Regions from separate parts of the Geodermatophilus sp. SYSU D01180 genome, predicted to be linked through region 3. Evidence: riboswitches for the same ligand, from Rfam matches in the RefSeq annotation. Region 3 holds a riboswitch; each other region holds the start of a gene.
What was found. Region 3 has a riboswitch for cyclic di-AMP ahead of ACI8AA_RS10600 (transglycosylase family protein). Riboswitches for the same ligand answer to the same signal wherever they lie in the genome.
Positions count from the first base shown of each region.

Region 1: linked by a shared signal. The riboswitch ahead of ACI8AA_RS13055 (aggregation-promoting factor C-terminal-like domain-containing protein) and the one ahead of ACI8AA_RS10600 (transglycosylase family protein) in region 3 are both predicted to bind cyclic di-AMP.
Region 2: linked by a shared signal. The riboswitch ahead of ACI8AA_RS17295 (NlpC/P60 family protein) and the one ahead of ACI8AA_RS10600 (transglycosylase family protein) in region 3 are both predicted to bind cyclic di-AMP.
Region 4: linked by a shared signal. The riboswitch ahead of ACI8AA_RS22945 (C40 family peptidase) and the one ahead of ACI8AA_RS10600 (transglycosylase family protein) in region 3 are both predicted to bind cyclic di-AMP.

Region 1 covers NZ_JBJGZH010000012.1:80,597-85,481, forward strand. Annotated here, with positions in the region: gene ACI8AA_RS13040 (DUF72 domain-containing protein) at 1-28, opposite strand, end outside; gene ACI8AA_RS13045 (SDR family NAD(P)-dependent oxidoreductase) at 43-882, opposite strand; gene ACI8AA_RS13050 (class I SAM-dependent methyltransferase) at 906-1,565, opposite strand; gene ACI8AA_RS13055 (aggregation-promoting factor C-terminal-like domain-containing protein) at 1,573-2,460, opposite strand; cyclic di-AMP (ydaO/yuaA leader) riboswitch at 2,740-2,900, opposite strand; gene ACI8AA_RS13060 (hypothetical protein) at 3,052-3,948, opposite strand; gene ACI8AA_RS13065 (LLM class flavin-dependent oxidoreductase) at 4,219-4,885, shown strand, end outside.
Region 2 covers NZ_JBJGZH010000020.1:24,691-29,575, reverse strand. Annotated here, with positions in the region: gene ACI8AA_RS17300 (M48 family metallopeptidase) at 1-868, opposite strand, end outside; gene ACI8AA_RS17295 (NlpC/P60 family protein) at 1,034-2,221, opposite strand; cyclic di-AMP (ydaO/yuaA leader) riboswitch at 2,238-2,418, opposite strand; gene ACI8AA_RS17290 (hypothetical protein) at 2,578-2,865, opposite strand; gene ACI8AA_RS17285 (NlpC/P60 family protein) at 2,976-4,706, opposite strand; gene ACI8AA_RS17280 (DEDD exonuclease domain-containing protein) at 4,872-4,885, shown strand, end outside.
Region 3 covers NZ_JBJGZH010000009.1:68,798-73,682, forward strand. Annotated here, with positions in the region: gene ACI8AA_RS10585 (o-succinylbenzoate synthase) at 1-546, shown strand, start outside; gene menD (2-succinyl-5-enolpyruvyl-6-hydroxy-3-cyclohexene-1-carboxylic-acid synthase) at 543-2,222, shown strand; gene ACI8AA_RS10595 (VOC family protein) at 2,229-2,477, opposite strand; cyclic di-AMP (ydaO/yuaA leader) riboswitch at 2,945-3,115, shown strand; gene ACI8AA_RS10600 (transglycosylase family protein) at 3,120-4,295, shown strand; gene ACI8AA_RS10605 (isochorismate synthase) at 4,393-4,885, opposite strand, start outside.
Region 4 covers NZ_JBJGZH010000043.1:11,654-16,538, forward strand. Annotated here, with positions in the region: gene ACI8AA_RS22930 (transglycosylase domain-containing protein) at 1-1,139, shown strand, start outside; partial or broken gene ACI8AA_RS22935 (YhjD/YihY/BrkB family envelope integrity protein) at 1,163-1,981, opposite strand; gene ACI8AA_RS22940 (hypothetical protein) at 2,036-2,260, opposite strand; cyclic di-AMP (ydaO/yuaA leader) riboswitch at 2,482-2,567, shown strand; gene ACI8AA_RS22945 (C40 family peptidase) at 2,598-3,698, shown strand; gene ACI8AA_RS22950 (hypothetical protein) at 3,868-4,188, opposite strand; gene ACI8AA_RS22955 (DUF3817 domain-containing protein) at 4,506-4,823, shown strand; gene ACI8AA_RS22960 (serine hydrolase domain-containing protein) at 4,839-4,885, shown strand, end outside.

The DNA.
Region 1 (4,885 bases), on a different contig from region 3:
AGCCCGACGTGCCGACGTGGACGGCCACCGGCGCCCCTGCGGTCAGGCCCGGCGCAGGCCGGCCAGCCGGGTCGCGGCGGCGAGCACCCGCCCGTACGAGCCGGGCGCCAGGCGCACCAGGACGTCGGGGACGACGGCGCTGGCGCCGATGAGCAGCCGCGGCCGGCGCCGCTCCACCGCCGCCACGATCCGCTCCGCGGCGCGGTCGGCCGGGTAGCGCAGCAGCCGCGCGAACTCCCGCTTGCCCCGCTCGGCCTCGGCGGGGTCCGCCCCGCTGGCCACCCGGGCGGTCTCGGCGATCCGGGTGGCGATGCCGCCGGGGTGCACGCTGGTCACGCCGACGCCGTCCCCGGCCAGCTCGTGCCGCAGCGCCTCGGTGAACCCGCGGACGGCGAACTTGCTCGACGCGTACGCCGCCTGCCCGGCCGGCGCCATGAGCCCGAACAGGCTGGAGACGTTCACCAGGTGCGCCCCGGGGTTCGCCTTCAGCGTGGGCAGCAGCGCGTGGGTGAGCCGGACGGCGGCGCGGAAGTTGACGTCCACGACCCACTCGAACTCCTCGAGGGTCACCTGGTCGAACCGCCCGCCCAGCGCGACGCCGGCGTTGTTGACCAGCAGCGTCGTCGCCGGGTGGTCCGCGACGATGCGGTCGGCGGCCTCGCGCAGCTGCCCGGCGTCGGCGAGGTCGGCGACGACGGTGGTCACCGACCGGCCCGGGCAGGACGCGCGCACCGCCGCCGCGACGCCCTCGAGCCGCCCGGCGTCGCGGTCGAGCAGCACGAGGTCCGTGCCGCGGGCGGCCAGCCGCGGGGCGAGCGCGGCGCCGATGCCGCTGGCCGCCCCGGTGACGACGGCGGTACCGGTGAAGGCGTAGGGGCGCACGCGGCGACCGTATCCGGCGCCCCTCAGGGCAGCCGCCACACCGTCGTCCGGCGCAGCCCGGGCCCCTCGGTCTCGGGGACCTCGTACACGGCGGCGGGCTCCAGCCGCTCGTGCGGCAGGTAGGGGCGGCCGGGGTCGCCGACCAGCACCTCGCAGCCGCGCGCCCGCGCCCGGTCGAGGAAGGGCAGCACCCGCTCGGTCATCGCCCGGTCGTAGCAGACGTCCCCGGCGACGACGACGTCGACGGCCGGCGGCTCGCGGTCCAGGACGTCGCCGGTGACGCCGATCCCCGCGACGCCGTTGAGGCCGGCGTTGACGCCGACCGCCGTCCGGGAGAACGGGTCGACGTCGCTGGCCAGCACCCACCGGGCGCCGGCGAGGACGGCGGCGACGGCCACCAGGCCGCTGCCCGACCCGAGGTCGAGCACCGTGCGGCCGGCGACGGTGGCGGGCGCGTCGAGCAGGTGGCGGGCCAGTGCCTGCCCGCCGGGCCATGCGGCCGCCCAGAACGGCGGCTCCTCCCCCGCCCCGCCGGCCGCGGTCTCCATCGCCTCCCACAGGGCGACGACGTCGTCGGCGACGTGCAACCGCACCTCGGGGACGAGCGAGGGCCGGCGCACCTGGGTGTGCGCGCGGACGAAGCCCGCGGGCACCACCCGGGTGGCCGGCCCTCGCTGGTTCACCTGGGGATCAGTACCAGCCGGTCGCCTGCGAGTGCGCCCAGGCGTCGCACGGCGTGCCGTAGCGCTGCTCGATGTAGATCAGGCCGGCGTCGATCTGGCGGTAGCCGTCGGAGGTCTTGGCGATCCCGGTGCTGGCCCAGGTGGAGTCCAGGAACTGCGGGATGCCGTAGGCGGTGCTGGTGGGGTTCTGGGCGTTGGGGTTCCAGCCGCTCTCCTTGCCCCACAGCTTCTCCAGGCAGGAGAACTGCTCGCCGCTGCCGACCTTGCTCATCGCGTAGTCCTTGAAGGAACCGGACGGCGCGGCCGGCGCGGCCTCCTCGGCGGCCTGCTCCTCGGCGGCCTGCTGCGCGGCGGCGGCCTCGGCGGCGGCCTGCGCCTCGGCGGCCTGGCGGGCGGCCTCCTGCTCGGCGGCGACGCGGGCGGCCTCCTGCTCGGCGGCGACGCGGGCGGCCTCGGCCTCGGCGGCCAGGCGGTCACGCTCGGCCTGCTCGGCGGCGAGCTGCGCGTGGGCGGCGCCGGCCTCCTGCGCGCTGCGCTCGGCGCGCGAGGCGGCGACGTCGGCCAGCGACGTCAGGTCGGGGGTGGCCGGGGCCTGCTCGGCGGCCTGCTGCTGCGGGATGCCGAGCTCGTCGGCGACGCTGACCGCGGGGCCGGCGGTGCCGGCGGTGTCGGTGCCGGCGGAGGCGGCCGGGCCGCTGGTGGAGACGACGCCCACGATCAGCGCGCCGGCGGCCGCGGCGCCGAGCAGGAGGGCCGGGCGGCGCGGGCCCAGCGGCGGGCTGCCGCGGCGGAACAGGCGCCGGCGGGCGGGGGCCTCGGCGGCCGGCTCGGCGGCGTCCGCGAGCGCGGGCAGCTCGCGGGTGGCGGTGTCGGGAGTGGCGAGCTCGACGGTCACGGGGGCGTCGGCAGGCGTGTTCGGGACGTGGCGGGACATGAGGGGGTGAGGGCTCCGAGGGAGAGTGCGCGCGGCAGCGGCCCGGAGGCGGACTCCGGGCATGCGGGTGCGGCGCGGGTCTACGGGTGTCGCGGACTACGGGGTCCCCGGCGACGTCGTCGCAGGGAGCGGCAGGGCAGGGGCAGCAGGCGTCAGGCGGACGCGGGAGCGCGGTGTGCGCGCGGGCAGCTGCACCTGCGGGCCGCTTCGGCCCGGAGGCGGGGCATGCGGGGACTCTCCGTTTCTTCCGTGAGCCGCCTACCGAGTTAGCTGACGGGTTCGGGCGGGAAGGAGCCCTACGCGCGCCGGGCCGGAGCTCGGCGGGCGCGATTCACCCCAGTACTGCGGTGGGTCCCCGGCTCGCGTCCACGGGTGCGGACACGACTCGGCGGCGTCCGGCCGGGCTCCCCGGGACGGGGACCTGACGACCTGCCGGACGCGAGCCACCGTACGGTCGTTATCGGTTCGTGACAACCGCCGTGGCCGGTGGTGCGGCCGTGACGCGTGGGGCGGACCCCGCCGTACCGGATCCCGCTCCCGCGTCGCCGCTGGTCAGGAGGCCGCCGCGACCTCGGCCCGGCCGGGCCCGTGCAGCGGTGTCACGTCGGACACGTCCGTCCCGGACGGCGCCGGACGCGACCCCGCGCGGGGGTCACCGGCGGGCTCCCCGAGGCGGGCCAGCCCCCGCTTGTCGCCGAGGGCGGGGACGTCGTCGGGCACGACCCCGGCGACGACGGCGAGCGCCTCGTCTAGCTGCCCGGTCAGCAGGCGCAGCCAGTCGCGCGCCCGGTCGCGCTCGTCGCGCAGGGGCCCGAGCTCCGCCTCGACGGCGGACCGGCGCGCGAGCGCCTCGGCGTCGGCCCGCGCCCGCGCCTCGGCCGCCTCGCGGTCCCGCCGCGCGCGCTCGGCGGCGGCCCCCTCCTCCAGCCGGGCCGCCTCGCGGCGCGCGGCCTCCAGGATCGCGGCGGCCTCGCTGCGGGTCTGCTCGCGGGCGGCGAGGACCGCCTCGCGCATCTCGGCCACCCCGGACAGCCGGGCCTGCGCCTCGGTGGCCGCCTCGGCGCGGATGCGCTGCGCCTCCTCCTCGGCGGCGGCGGTCAGCGCGGCGGCCGCCTCCTCGGCCCGGCGCATCATCGCCGCGGCGTCCTCGGGGCCGGGCAGGCTCTGCCGCTCGCGGACCAGCTGCGCGAGCCGGCGGCGGGCGTTCTGCAGCTCGGCCGAGGCGGCGGCGTAGCGGCTGAGCAGGTGCTCGTTCTCCCGGCGCAGGACCAGGAGCTCGGTCTCCGCCCAGGCGACGTAGTCGTCGACCTGCAGGCGGTCGTAGCCGCGCACCGCCCCGGTGAACACCGGCCCGGTGCCCAGCAGGCCGTCGAGCCCGCGTCCCGGGGGCGGTTCCGCGGTGCCGTCCGCGGCCCCGTCCGGAGCAGCTCCCTGTCCCCGCAGCGACATCCCGGTTCCCCCTCGGTGCGCCGTCCGATCCGGTCCCCCGCCGGCGCGCCGGTGGGGGTGATCACAGACTCGCACCCGCCGGGTGCGGCCGAGCGGGCCGACACGGACCCGCGGAAGGCCTCCGGACCGGTCGCGCCCGGACGTGCCGGGCCGGTCACCGTGTGCGGTCGATTGGTCTCAGTACGGTCACGGGCCGGGCGGGAATGTCCGGCGGGGACCGGTCGTTGGGCCCGGTACAGTAGTTGCACTCTCAACCACTTGGAGCGCGAGATGCAGTTCGGGGTCTTCACGGTCAGCGACGTCACGACCGACCCGACGACGGGGCGGACGCCGAGCGAGGCGGAGCGGATCAAGGCCGTCGTCACCATCGCGAAGAAGGCCGAGGAGGTGGGCCTCGACGTGTTCGCGCTCGGCGAGCACCACAACCCTCCGTTCTTCTCGTCCTCCCCCACGACCACGCTGGCCTACGTCGCGGCGCAGACCTCCCGGCTGCAGCTGTCGACGTCGACCACGCTGATCACCACCAACGACCCGGTGAAGATCGCCGAGGACTACGCGATGCTGCAGCACCTGGCCGACGGCCGCGTCGACCTGATGATGGGCCGCGGCAACACCGGCCCGGTCTACCCGTGGTTCGGCCAGGACATCCGCAACGGCATCCCGCTGGCGGTGGAGAACTACGCGCTGCTGCGCCGGCTGTGGGACGAGGAGGTCGTGGACTGGCAGGGCCGGTTCCGCACCCCGCTGCAGGGCTTCACCTCCACCCCGCGGCCGCTGGACGGCGTCCCGCCGTTCGTGTGGCACGGCTCGATCCGCTCCCCGCAGATCGCCGAGCAGGCCGCCTACTACGGCGACGGCTTCTTCCACAACCACATCTTCTGGCCGAAGGAGCACACCCAGCGGATGGTGGCGTTCTACCGGTCCCGGTTCGAGCACC
Region 2 (4,885 bases), on a different contig from region 3:
GGGGGACGTCGGCCAGCAGGGTGTCGTAGAGGACCACCCGGCGGGTCGAGCCGAACCCGGACACGTAGGCGTTGAGCGACGTCGTCCGCCGGGACGCGTCGGCGACCAGGACGTCCTCGACCGGGGAGCCGCTCTCCTCGGCCAGCCGCAGCAGGTCGGTGCGCAGCTCGCCGGCCGGCAGCGGCGTGAAGCTGTTGAACGCCGGCTCGATGACCACCGGGTAGAGGAAGGAGCCGGCGACGACCAGCGCGGCCGCGCCGCCGGCCGCCCAGGCCCACCACGTGCGGGGCGCGCGGCGGGCCAGCGCGACGAGCACGAGCAGGCCGAGGGCGGTGAGCCCGGCGTCGATGGCCGTGGAGACCGCGACGTCGCGCAGCCACAGGGGCCAGGAGCGCGTGGACAGCCCGTAGCGGTGCCGCACCACCTCGCCGTAGGCGGAGATCGGCAGCGTCACCAGCCGGCCGACGACGACCAGCGCGACCGCGCCCAGCAGCACGGTGAGCGGCCAGCGGCGGCCGCCCGCCCGGCCGACCGCGGTGACCAGCCGGCTGCCCAGGCGGGTGAGGCCGAGCAGCGCCGAGACCGCGAGCCCGAGCACCAGGTTGGTCAGCGACGCGGGCCGGATGTCGGCGGCGAGGGCCTCGGCGCGGCGGACGACCTCGGCGGGCAGCCCGGCGTCGTCGGTGACCGGGGACGCGCCGCCGGGCGGGGTGGGCAGCAGCGTCCAGGGCGTGCGGAGCGCGATGACGACGACGAGCGCCGCGCCGAGCACGAGCGCGACCAGCAGCGCGGCCCGGCGGGAGCCGGTGCGGTCGGGCCGGGTGGCCGCGGGGCCGGGGCGGGTGCTCGTCCCGCCCGCCCTGCTCACCCGGCCGATCCTAGGCGCGCGCCGGCGCCGCACCGGGGTCTCCCTCCACGGACGCCGAGGGCCGGCGACCCGGACGGGTCACCGGCCCCGGCGACGTGATGGAACGGCCTCCCTGCAGGGTCCCGCCGCGAGCTCGCGAGCGGTGGGGGGCAGGGAGGTCCTTCCTCAGGCGATGCGGCGCATCGCGGTGATGCCGCCCATCGAGTCGACCGACACGACCTTCACCGGCTGCCCCGACGTGGAGGCGTGCACCATCTGGCCGTTGCCGATGTACATCGAGACGTGGCTGACCGGGCTGTAGTAGAAGATCAGGTCGCCCGGCTGCAGGTCCGCGCGCGAGACGGCGGTGCCCATGCGCGACTGCATGCTGCTGGAGTGCGGGAGGCTGATCCCGGCCGCCGCGTAGGCGTACTGGGTCAGGCCCGAGCAGTCGAAGGCGTTCGGCCCGCCGGCGCCCCACACGTAGGGGTCGCCCACCTGGGCCAGCGCCGTCTGCACCGCGGTCTGCGCGGCACCGCTGCCGCCGACCGCCGACGGCGCCGGGGCCGGTGCGGGGGCCGCGGCCTGCGTGCCCGCGGCGGCGGGCGCGCCCTCGCCGCCCGGCTCGCCGCCGGTGTCCTCGTCGGCCTGCGCGCCGGCGGCCAGGCCGGCCTCCTGCGCGGCGAGCGCCGCCTGCCGCTGCGCCTCGGTGAGCGCGGCGAACTGCGCCTGGTAGTCGGCGATGTCGTCCTGGAGCTGCGCCTCCTGGGCGCTCAGGTCGTCGAGGGTGCGCTGCGCCTCGGCCTCGGCGGCCTCGGCGTCGGCCTGCGCCTGCCGGGCGGCGGCGGCCGCCTCGTTGACCCGGTCGAGGACCGAGGTGGTGTGGTCGGCGATCTGGCCGAGGGTGGCCAGCGACGCGACGAAGTCCTCGGCGGAGTCGCTGGTCATCAGCAGGTCGAGCCCGGCGAAGCCGTCGCCGTTGCCGGCGGTGTAGGCGCTGCGGGCCACCTGGCGGATCTGGCCGTCGAGCTCCTGCAGCTGGCCCTGCGCCTCGGCGGCGGCCCGGTCGGCCTCGTCGGCGGCGGCCCGCTGCTGGGCGAGGACCTCGCGGGCCTCGTTGACCTGCTCGGTGACGACCTCGAGCCGGTGACCGGCCTCGGCGGCGAGCTGGGCGGCCTGCTCCGGGGTGCCGGCCCGCTCGGGGTCGGCGGCCGCGGTGCCGGACAGCAGGGTGAGGGTCAGCGCGGCGGTGGTGCCGACGAGGGTGACCCGGCCGAGGTGGCGGGCCCGCGACGGGCGGTGCGGACCGGCGGTGCGGGTGGCCGATGTGGACTTCTCGCGTGCATGCCCCAGGGCGGGGCGGGGGGTCGCCACGGGCGGCGGCTCTCCGTTTCTTCCTCAGCAACCGCCTACCGAGTTAGCTGACGGGTTCGGGCTGGGAAGACGTGCCCTATCTCCGCGCCCCGGTCGGGACCGGCGCGCACGAGAACTCACCCCAGTGCTGCGGTGGGTCCCCGGCTCACCTCGCGCACCTCCGGGGAGGGCGTCCGGTGACTCGGCGGTGTCGGCCGAGGTCACCCTGCGTCGGGTGACGACCACCCGGCCGGACGGCGCCACAGTACGGACGTGATGCAGTTGTGACAAACGGGGGGTGCGTGGACTGTGAGAACACACACGGTCAGCAGCCGCGCCACTCCGGTACGTACCCGTTTCGGGTGGCCCCTCGCCGGTCAGCCCGTGCGCCGGCGCCCGTCACGCGAGGGCCGGTGCCGCAGCGGCGGCACCAGGCCGCCCTCGGCCAGCGCCCGCACGGCCCGCCGCTCGACGTCGTCGAGCTCCACGACGACGCCCGGGCGCGGCAGGGCGCCGTCGGCCGTCCGGGCCGCCGGGACCGGGGGCACCGGCAGCAGCACGGGCCCGGTGTCCCGCTCCGCGGGCGGGGCGCCCAGCAGGGCGGTGACGACGCAGTCGGCGCAGCCGGCGCCGCGCGCGGTGCACGAGTCGCAGTCGATGAGCATGGCCGTGTCCCTCCGTGCCCCGGCCGCGCCGCCCGGTGCCGGGCCGCGGTCGGGACGGGTCTCCCTGTCGGTTGGCCGGCACGCTAGGGACGGCCACCGACAGTCCCGGCTCAGCTGCCCGCGTACTCCCAGTGCCAGGGCTCCTCGCGGCCGTTGCCCGGGTCGGCCCAGGTCGGGTGCAGCCACCCGAACCGGCCGGCGTTGGCGACCATCCACGCGTACTGCGGCGTGCCGAAGCCGTCGATGCCGCCGCACAGGTCGACCGCCAGCCCCCAGCCGTGGTTGCTGGTGCCCGGGACCGCGGCCAGCGCCGGCTTCTCCCCGTACAGGCGGACCTGGCCGGCGTAGGTGCGGTAGGAGTCGGTGATGCACATCGGCCGCCCGAACACCGACGCGTAGGCCGCGCTCATCGCCCGCCAGGCCGCCGCGGCGTCGCAGCGCAGCGAGTGGCCGCCCACCCCGATCGGGCACAGCGCGCTCGGCGGGATGAGGCCGTTGGGGTAGCCGCCCCAGGCGCGGGCGCCGTCGAAGCTCGGGGGGTAGACGGTGTTGCCGCACTCGACCCGCAGGGCGCCGCCGGCCGGGCCGGGGGCGGGCACCTCCGGCCGCGGGCCGAGGCTCGGCCGCCCGACGTGGACCACCTGGTCGGCGGGCAGCCGGCGGACGACGACGGCGCCGGCCCGCGCGTCGGCGGCGAGCATGGTCTGCGCGTCCAGCGCGATCCCCACGTGCCCCAGCCCCGACTCGGGGGTGCCGAGGAAGACCAGGTCGCCGGGCAGGACGTCGGCCAGGTCGACGGGCGTGGTGACCGCGAACAGGCCGGCCTGGTCGCCGGGCAGGTCGATGCCGGCGCCGCGGTAGACGGCGGAGACCAGCGAGCCGCAGTCCCAGGAGTCCGGGCCGGCCGTCCCCGGCGCGTACGGCCGGCCGAGGGCGTCCATGGCCGCGGTGACCGCGGCCAGCGTCTCCGCCGGCAGCACGAGCAGCGACACCGGCTGGCGGGGCAGCTGCGCGGCGCCGCGCTGGGCGCCACCGGCGGCTGCGCCGACCGGGGTGAGCCCTGCGGGCAGGCCCCGCACGGGGTCGAGCAGCTCGGCCGCCGGCGGCGCGGCCACCCCGGCATCGCGCAGCTGGCCGAGGTAGGCCCGCCAGTTGGCCGCCGTCTGGGTGTCGACGTCGACCTGCTGGCGCTGCAGGTCCGACAGCTGCCGGTCGACGTCGCCGAGCGCGACGTCGAGCTCCGCGGTCACCGCGTCGGCGGCGGCCTCGAGGTCGGCCACCTCCGCGGCCAGCCGGTCGGCCCGCTGCCGCGCCTCGGCGAGGACGGCGTCGGCGGAGGTCTGCCGGTCGACCGCGGCCCGCCGCTGCTGCTCGGCCGCGCCGACCACGTCGGCGGTGTGCGCGTCGACGGCCTCCAGGTAGCCCAGCGCCGCGACGACGTCGGCCGGGTCGCCGCCGGTGAGCAGCACGGTGAGCGGCGTCAGCGCACCGCCGTCGCGGTAGACCGCGGACGCGTACCGCGCCACCACCGCCCGGTACTGCGCCAGCTCGCCCTCGGCGGCGTCGACGGTGGCGCGGGCGGCGTCGACGCCGGCCTGCGCGTCGGCCAGCTGCTGCCGGGCGGCGGCCACCTCGGTCTGGCGCAGCTGCAGGTCGGCCTGGACCTCGGCGGCGCGTTGCTGCAGCCGGTCCAGCGCCTCGCTGTCGAGGACCCCGCTGGTCCCGCCGGGCTGGTCGCTGGGCTCGGCGGCGGCCGGGGCGGCGAGCAGGACGGCCGCCACCGCCGTGACCAGCACGGACACCACGCCCCGCCGGGTGCGCCCCAGGGAACGCGCGCGCATCGGACCACCTCTGCAGTTCCGGACCCCGCTGGTCCGCCCGGGGATCGTCATCTCCGTGGGGCCGCCGCCGCAAGCGCGACGCGCCCCGCCGGTCCCCCGGTCGGGCGAGGTCTCCCCCGGGCGCGCGTCCCCGGGACTGTCCGACCCCCGGCCTACCGTCCCGCCGTGCTCTTCCCCGC
Region 3 (4,885 bases):
GACGCCAACGCCGCCTGGGACGTCGACACCGCGGTCGCCCGGATCCGGGAGCTGGACCGGGTGGGCCTGGAGTACGTCGAGCAGCCCTGCGCCACGCTGGCCGAGCTCGCCGCGCTGCGCCGCCGGGTCGACGTCCGCGTCGCCGTCGACGAGGGCGTGCGCCGCGCCGGCGATCCGCTGGGGGTGGACCTGCGGGAGGCCGGCGACGTCGTCGTCCTCAAGGTGCAGCCGCTGGGCGGCGTGCGGGCGGCGCTGCGCGTGGCCGAGGCGCACGGGCTGCCGTGCGTGGTCTCCTCCGCGCTGGAGTCCTCGGTGGGCATCGCCGCGGGGGTCGCGCTGGCCGCCGCGCTGCCGGAGCTGCCCTTCGCCTGCGGCCTGGCCACGGTCGCCCTCCTCGACGGCGACGTCACCGACGCCCCGCTGCTGCCGGTGGACGGCGTGCTGCCGGTGACCCGGCCCGACCCCGCCCGGCTGGACGCCGTGGCCGCGCCCGCTGACGTGACCGCCCGCTGGACCGAGCGGCTGGGCGCGGTGCTGGCCGCGTGAACCCCTCCACCGCGCTGGCCCGCGTGCTGGTCGACGAGCTCGTCCGCGGCGGGGTCCGCGACGCCGTCGTCGCGCCCGGCTCGCGCTCGGCGCCGGTCGCCCTGGCGCTGGCCGCCGCCGAGCGGGCCGGCGTCCTGCGGCTGCACGTGCGCATCGACGAGCGGACGGCGTCCTTCCTCGCCCTGGGCCTGGCCCGCGCGTCCGGCCGGCCGGTGCCGGTGCTCACCACCTCCGGGACGGCGACCGCGCACCTGCATGCCGCCGTCCTCGAGGCCGACGTCAGCGGCGTGCCGCTGCTGGCGCTGACCGCCGACCGGCCGCCGGAGCTGCGCGGCACCGGCGCCAACCAGACGATCGAGCAGCCGGGCCTCTACGGCGGCGCGGTGCGCTGGGCGGCCGACGTCGGCGTGCCCGAGGCCGGCCGCGAGGCCGCGCAGAACCGCTACTGGCGCTCGGTGGTGTCCCGGGCGCTGCTCGCGGCCACCGGCGTCCTGTCCGGTGACCCCGGGCCGGTCCAGCTGGACCTGCCGCTCCGTGACCCGCTGCTGCCCGAGGAGGAGCCCGGACCGCTGACCGGCCCGTGGGCCGGCCGGGACGGCGGCGCGCCGTGGACCGCCGGCGCGTCCGCGCCCGCCGCGACCGCGCCGGTCGCGGACGGCCCGCGCACGCTCGTCGTCGCCGGGGACGGGCCGGACGCCGTCGGCCGGGCGTGGGCGGCCGGCGCCGCCGCGGCCGGCTGGCCGGTGGTCGCCGAGCCGAGCGGCGGGGCGTGGACCGACGGCGCCGTGCGCGGCGGGGCGCTGCTGCTCGGCGTGCCCGGCTGGCTGGACGCGCACCGGCCCGAGCGCGTGGTCGTCGTCGGCCGGCCGACGCTGTCCCGGCCGGTGTCGGCGCTGCTGGCCGACCCGCGGGTGCGCGTGGAGACCGTGGTCGCGGGGCCGCGCTGGCCCGACGCCGGCCGCTCGGCCGCGCTGGTCACCCGCGCCGCCCCGCCGGGCGGCCCGCCGTCGGACCCGGGCTGGGCCGCCGCCTGGCGCGTGGCCGCGGACCGGGTGGGCGCGACCGTCGACGCCGCCCTGGACACCGCGCCCGGGCTGACCGCCGCCCGGCTGGCCCGCGACGTCGTCGCCGCGCTGCCGTCCGGGGCGCTGCTGGTGCTCGGCTCCTCGACGCCGGTGCGCGACGTCGACCGGCTCGCCGTGCCGCGCGGCGACGTCGCCGTGCTCGCCAACCGCGGCGTCGCCGGCATCGACGGCACGGTGTCCACCGCCGTCGGCGCCGCGCTGGCGCACGGCGGGCCGGCGGTGGCGCTCATGGGCGACCTCACGTTCCTGCACGACCTGCAGGGGCTGCTCACCGGCGAGGGCGAGCCGCGCCCGGACCTCACCGTGGTGGTGCCCGACAACGACGGCGGCGGGATCTTCGCCCAGCTGGAGCCGGGGCGGCCGGCGTACGCCCGCGACTACCGGCGGGTGTTCGGCACGCCGCACGGGCGCGACCTGGTCGCCGTCGCGGCGTCCCTGGGGTGGGCGGCCACGGCGGTGGCCACGCCGGAGGAGCTCGCTGCCGCGCTGGCGTGCGGCGGGCCGCGGGTGGTCGTCGCCCGCACCGACCAGCGCGCGGAGGCCGACCTGGCCGTCGCCCTCCGGGAGGCCGCGGGCCGCGCGCTGGCCTGACCGGCCTCAGGAGCGGCGGATCTCCTGCAACGACCGGCCGTTGCCGTCGGGGTCGCTGAAGAATGCGAACCGCGAGCCGGGGGCGCCCTCGGGGCCCGGCTGCTGGACCTCGGTCACGTCGACCCCGCGCTCGGCCAGCTCCCGGCGGACGGCGTCGACGTCCTCGACGACGAGCGGCGGGCCCCGGGTCGAGCCCGGCTCGCCCAGCGGCATGCCCTGGACGATGACCACCGAGCAGGGGGAGCCCGGCGTCATCTGCACCACACGCATGCCCGGGGGCCGGGCTGACGTCGTGGTCGAGCCCGGAACCGACCTGCTCGACGTGGAAGGCCCTGGCGACGTCGACGTCGCTCACCGGGATCCCGGTCACCTCGAGTCGCGTGTCCGTGCGGGGGACCCCAGGGAGGTCCGGGCACCCGGCGGGTGCCTCGCGGCGCGGTCCCGACGGGGGAGGGGGAGCCCGTCGCCGGTGGCCTTCGTCACGGGATCCGGGGCGGCCGGGACGGGGGCGGGAGGACCGCGGCAGGGCCGGATCGCGCGCGGCGAGCAGCGCGTTCCGTTACCCGCGCGGGGATCACGCCGACGTCACGCCGTACCCCACGGGTCCCAGTCGAACCGTGCTGTGACCGCCGTCACGACGACAGTCGACATGACGACACGTAACGTTTTGGCTGCGCTCAGCGAACACGGAGCGCGGCGCCGGTCCGCCAAACCCTGCCCACCGGTCGCCCACGTCAACTCCCAGGGCAGGGGTGGGGGACCCACTCTTCCGGCGCGCGACGGCCCACGGGGGCCTGGTCGGAGCGCGCCTCGGGGTGAAGCCGCGGACCGCGGCCGGGCACCGATCGCCCGAACCCGACAGCTCACCTCGCCGGCGGTGATCGGGAGATCATCACCATGCCCAAGCACCGCGCACCCCGCTACGTCCGCACCAAGAAGGTCATCGCCAAGGCCCCTGTCGCCGCCGGCGCCGCCGCCGTCGGTCTGGGCGTCCTGAGCTCGCCGGCCTCCGCCTCCACCACCCACGACTGGACCGGCGTCGCCCAGTGCGAGTCCAGTGGCAACTGGAGCATCAACACCGGCAACGGCTACTACGGCGGCCTGCAGTTCAGCCAGTCCACCTGGGCCGCCTTCGGGGGCACCGACCTCGCCCCGCGTGCCGACCTCGCCACCCCGGCCCAGCAGGTCCAGATCGCCGAGGCCGTCCTGGCCGGCCAGGGCGTCGGCGCCTGGCCGAGCTGCGGCAAGTACCTGACCGACGGCACCACCGCGGCCGCCGCCGAGGCGCCGGCCGCCGAGCAGGCCGCCCCCGCCGCCGCCGAGGCCCCGGCCGCCCCGGCCGAGCAGCCGGCCGCCAAGCAGGTCGCCCCGGCCGAGCAGGCCGAGGTCACCACCGAGGAGTACACCGTCCGCTGGCGGGACACGGTGGCGAAGATCGCCGCCGCCCACGGCCAGAGCTGGCGGGAGCTCTACGAGCGCAACGTCGACGTCATCGGCGCCAACCCGAACCTGATCTTCCCCGGTCAGGTGCTGGCGCTCAGCGGCTCGACCGCCGCCCCGGCCGAGGCCGCCCCGGCCCCCGCTGCCGAGGCCGCCCCGGCCCCCGCCGCCGAGGCCGCCCCGGCCCCGGTCGCCGCCGCCGGTGAGGCCGCGCCCGCCGCCACCCCGCCGATCGCCGAGGCCGCCCCGCAGGTCGCGCAGGCCTCGGTCGTCGCCGAGATCACCAACACCGCCGGCGCCATCCACGAGGCCGTGCAGGCGGCGGCGAACGCCGTCGTCAGCAACGTCCCGGGCGCCGCGGACATCACCCTCGGCGGCACGCGGGCCAGCGCGGTCGACCCGGACGGCCACCCCTCCGGCAAGGCCCTGGACTACATGGTCATGTCCGACGCCGCCCTCGGCGACGCGATCGCCCAGTACCACGTGGACCACTGGGACGAGCTCGGCGTCGAGTACGTCATCTGGCAGCAGCGCATCCTGACCTCGCCCGACGGTGCCTGGAAGGCGATGGAGGACCGCGGCGGTGTGACCGCCAACCACTTCGACCACGTGCACGTCAACTACGTGGGCTGACCTCCCGCACACCCGACGAGGGCCCCGACCGCGCGCAGCGGCCGGGGCCCTCGCCGTCTCCGGGGCAGGACGCCGGCGCCGGCGGGACGGAGCCGCCTCAGCCCTCCAGCGCGGCCTGGAAGGCGGCGAACTTCGCCTGCGTCTCGGCGAGCTCGGCCGTCGGGTCGGAGGCGGCGACGATGCCGCAGCCGGCGAACAGCCGGGCCGAGCGCGGGTCGTCGTCGACCAGCTGGGCGCAGCGCAGGGCCAGCCCGAACTCGCCGTCCCCGCGGGCGTCGAGCCAGCCCACCGGCCCGGCGTAGCGCCCGCGGCCCATGCCCTCCAGCTCGGCGATCACCGCGGCGGCGGCCTCGGGCGGCGTGCCGCAGACGGCGGCGGTCGGGTGCACGGTGTCGACCAGCTCCAGCAGCCCGGCCCGGCCGCGGGCGCCGGAGCGGCGCTGGGTGCCGACGACGTCGGTGGCCAGGTGCCGCACGTTGGGCAGCGTCAGCAGCGAGGGCTGCTCCGGCACCGACAGCGCGGTGCAGAACGGGTCGAGCGCGCGCACGAGCGAGTCGACGGCGAGGGCGTGCTCGGCGCGGTCCTTGGCG
Region 4 (4,885 bases), on a different contig from region 3:
CGGCGCTGTACCAGTCCTCCAACACCTACTTCCTCGCGCTCGAGGACGCCCTCGGCAGCGTCGAGGAGCCGGTGCGGATGGCCGAGGCGGCGGGGCTGTTCCAGTTCAGCCCGCCGGGGCTGGCGCAGCAGATCATCGACGAGAACCGCGGGTCGTTCACCTTCGGCGCCGAGGCGACCAGCCCGCTGGCGCTGGCCAGCGCCTACTCGACGTTCGCCGCCGGCGGCACGCAGTGCGACGTGGTCCCGGTGACCGCCGTCCTCGACCAGAACGGGGAGCCGGCGGTGGACGCCGACGGCGAGCCGCTGGCGGTCGGCGACCGGTGCACGCCCGAGGCCGTCCCGCCGGGCGTGGCGAACACGATGAACCAGATGCTGCGCAGGGACGTCGAGCCGGGGAACCCGGGCCAGACCGGGTCGCGCGCCTACGTCCGCGGCCACCAGATCGCCGGCAAGACCGGCACCTCGCAGGACAACTACTCGGTGGCGTTCGTGGGCTACACGCCCGAGATCACCGCGAGCGTCATGGTCCTCAACCCCAAGCGGAACGAGGACGTCGGCGGCTTCGGCGGCGGCAAGGGCGCCACCATCTGGCACGACGCGATGGAGCCGATCCTGACCGCGCGCGGGAGCGGCGAGTTCCCGCCGGCCGACCAGACCGTGCAGAACGGCAACACCCGCCCGGTGCCCGGCTGCTCCACCGTCCGGGGCTGCGAGCGGACCCTCGCCGACGCCGGGTTCACCCCGCGGACGGTGCGCGTCGACAGCGACGAGCAGGCCGGCGCCCTCCTGGGCACCAGCCCGCCGCGCGGCGGCCGGGCCGTGGCCGGCCAGGTGGTGTCGATCCTGGTGAGCAACGGCAGCGACTACGTGGAGCCGGCGCCCGAGCCCGCGCCCCCGGCCGACCCGGCACCCCAGCCGGCGCCCGCGCCCGGGACGACGCCGCCCGGCACGCCCCCGCCGTCGTCGCCTCCGCCTCCGCCCCCGCCGTCCCCGGAGCCGCCGCCACCGGCCACCCCGGCACCCGAGCCGCCGGCCGCGCCGGCCACGCCCCCGCCCGCGCCGGCCACGCCGCCGCCCGCGCCCGCTGCCCCCGCCCCGGAGACCCCGCCCGGCTCCCCCTGGCGGCCGGACGCCTGACGCCGGCCCAGCCGCTCGTCGAGGGACTGGGTGAGCAGCCACCCGGCCAGCAGGACCAGGTGCAGCAGGAACAGCCACAGGCCGATGGCGACCACCGCGCCGACGACGACCAGGCCGCCGAAGGGCGCGCCCAGGTCCAGCGGCAGGGACAGGAACAGCACGAACCCCTGCAGGAAGCCGGACAGGCAGGCGGCGGTGAACAGCGCGCCGCTGACCAGCGCGCCCCACCGGTGCCGGCCGCCGGCCACCACGCCGTAGCCCCACAGGATGGGCACGGTGAGCACGAACAGCACCGAGTAGTAGCCGACGGCGAACCGCCCGACCGCGGGCCCCGCGCCGTCCTCGCGGGCCAGGTCGGCCATGACCGTGGCGGCCAGCAGCAGCGGGTACAGCAGCAGGGGCGTCGCCACGACCAGGGGCAGCGTGAGCAGTCGGCCGCGCCAGCCGGTGAGGTTCTCCCGCCGCCGGCTGAACCGCATCAGCGCCCGCCGCAGCCCCTCGCCGTACAGCGACAGGGGCAGCAACGCCAGCGCGAAGCCCAGCAGGTCCAGCCGGACGCCGGCGTCGACCAGCCGGGCCACCGCGTCCGGCGCGCCCAGCGACTCCGGCAGCAGCTCGGTCAGCCGCCCGCTGCGCGCGCGGACCTCCTCGGCCGAGGTGGCCAGCGCGGTCAGCCGGACGGAGACCAGGACCAGCGGCACCACCGCGATGCCGGCGTAGAAGGTGAGGCCCGCGCCGATCAGCGCGAGGTCACGGCCCTGCAGCAGACGGCGGGCACCGGCCAGCAGCGTCCGCGTCTCGGCCCGCAACCGGGCCGCCGTCCACCTGCGTGCCGGGCTCACCCGACCATGCCACCAGTCCGGGCGGCCCGGCGCCCGCCGAGGACCGGGCGGCGCTCAGTCGTCGGTGCTGGCGTCGTCGGTGGTGGGGGCGTCGTTGCCGGGGTTCTGGCCGGTCTCCTGGCAGCTGGCGTCGTTCTCGTTGCTGGCGTTCTCGCCGGAGGAGTCGCAGTTGGTCGGACCGCGGGAGAAGTCGGTGTTGTCACCGCAGGCGACCAGGGAGCCGAACAGCGCGAGCACGACGAGCGGCCGGGCCAGGCGCATCCGCGTGGAAGAGGACATGCAGCAATCGGTACACGCCCCTGCGGCGGCGCAAACCGGCGGGGGTCGGGAACCTCCCGTACCCGTCCGCTCACCGTTTGTGACTGATGTAATTACACCGGGGTGATTGTCACACGCCGGTCACGGACCTTACGCTCAGTACGTCCAACGGGGCGCTCCGTCACCAGTCCGGGTGACACCCCGCGGACGCCGTCGAGCCGGTCCCCTCCCGCGGGGACCGGGCCGGGGACCCATCGCAGTCCTGGGGTGTAGCGCGTGCCCGCACGCGCCGGGCGACTCCACGCCCGAACCCGTCAGCTAACCCGGTAGGCGGCCTGGGAGAAGGAGAGACCGCCGCGTGGCGTCCCTGCGCACGTCCGTCCCCGGCATGCCCGCGACCGGCCGCGGCCGCCGCGCCGCCGTCGCCCTCGTCGGCGCCCTCGGCATCGGCCTCGGGCTGGGTGCCGTCCCGGCGCCGGCCGGGGCCGAGGAGCCGACGACGGCCGCCGATGCCGCGCAGCTGGTCGCCGCCCGGGGCCACGACCTCGAGGTCGTCACCGAGCAGTTCAACGAGGCCCGCGAGGCGCTCGCCGCCCAGCAGGCCGCCGCGGACGCCGCCGCCGCTCAGCTGGTCACCGCCCAGGCCGCCGTCGACACCGCCCGCCGGCAGGTGGTCGGGATCGCCCGGTCGGCCTACACCGGCGACAGCATGGGGTCGCTCCAGGCGCTCCTGACCAGCACGGACGCCGACGAGTTCGTCAACCGCGTCACCCTGCTGCAGGGCGTCGCCGGCTACCAGGGTGAGCTGCTCGGCCAGGCCGCGGCCGCCACCGAGACCGCCACCGCCGCGCAGGCCGCCGCCGCCGAGGCCGCCTCCGAGGCCCAGCGCCAGTACGACGCCGTCGCCTCCCAGCAGGCCGACCTCGAGGCGCAGATCGCCGCCTACCAGGCCGACTACGCCCGGCTCAGCGCCGAGGAGCGCCGCGCCGCCCTCGACGCCGCGGCCGCCGCGCACGCCGCCGAGGACTCCCGCGCCAGCCGCGACGAGGACCGCGAGGAGCCCACGACCTCCGCGGAGGAGCCCGCCGCGGCCCCGGCACCCGCCAGCGGCGTCGCCGGCACCGTGGTCTCCACCGCCATGGCCCAGCGCGGCGACCCCTACGTGTGGGCGGCCGCCGGCCCGGACGCCTTCGACTGCTCCGGCCTGACCCAGTACGCGTTCAAGGCCGCGGGGATCAGCCTCCCGCACTCGAGCAGGATGCAGTCGACGATGGGCACCGCGGTCTCCCGCGCGAACCTGCAGCCCGGTGACCTGGTCTTCTTCTACAGCCCGGTGAGCCACGTCGGCATCTACATCGGCAACGGCCAGATGGTGCACGCGCCGACGTCGGGCGACGTCGTCAAGGTCGCCAGCATCGACGCGATGGGCGGCTACGCCGGCGCCCGCCGCATCGGCTGAGGAAGGACCACCCTTCCCCCCACGCCTCGTGGAAGGACCTCGTCCTCCCCACCCTTCGCAGGCTCAGGGCGGGACCCGGGACGAGGCCGGCGGGCCCCTGGAGGTTGGCCGTTCCAGCGCGTCACCTACCGGGAGCCCCGGCACCCCTTCCTCGGGTGCCGGGGCTCCGTCACGTCCGGACCTGCTGCAGGAGGCCCCACGAAGGCGGCCGTCGCGCCGGAGGGCAGCCGCACACCTCCCAGCGGGTGACCACCCGCGGGTCCACCTCCTGCGCCCCGGGCAGGCCGCCCACGTCGGCCACCACGTGCTCCCAGACCCGCAGCCGCCCGTCGGCCGCCGGCGGGACCGGGGAGCCCGGGCCCCGCACCAGGTGCTCGTGCAGCACGCTGCCGCCGGGGGCGGAGAGCACCTCCCAGCGCAGGTGCGGCCACAGCGGCAGCGGCCAGCGCCGGACCTCCCGGTCCAGGTCGCCGAACCGGCGGTCCTCCACCTGCTCGGCCGGCCCGTGGCCCCGTCCGGAGGCTCGCGCCGAGCTCGCGAGGCGTGAGGGGGACGGGGTCCTCCCAGCAGCGGGTGTGCGCCGCGTGCGCCTCGGCGCGGGTCGCGCCCAGCCGGGACAGGGCCGCGGCGACCAGGTCCGGCCGCAGGCCGGCCATCCGGCGCAGCAGGACCAGGCAGGACTCCCGCCGCGCCAGACCCGGCACGGCCCGACCCTGCCACGCACGTCACATCCGGCGACCGGGACGTCGGCGCCCGCTGCCGCGTTGACCCTCCGGAACCGCCCCCGACCCCGAGGACCGCGCACCGATGAACCCCCGCACCGTCGCCCTGGCCTTCCGCGCCGTCGCCGTCGCCGAGGCCCTGTCCTGGATCGGCCTGCTGGCCGGGATGTACGTCAAGTACGTGCCGGAGACCTCCGAGGTCGGCGTCCAGGTGTTCGGGCCGGTCCACGGCGCGGTGTTCATCGCCTACGTGCTCGCGGCGCTGGTCGCCGCGCGGGTGCTCGGCTGGTCCCGGTGGACGACGCTTCTGGCGCTCGCCGCCTCGGTCCCGCCGCTGGTCACCGTCGTGTTCGAGCGCTGGGCCGGGCGCACCGGGCGGCTGGCGGCGCCCGTCCGGGCCTGACCTACCGTTCCGGTCATGCCGGAGCCCGTGCTGCCCTCGACCGCCCGCACCCTGCTGGCCCG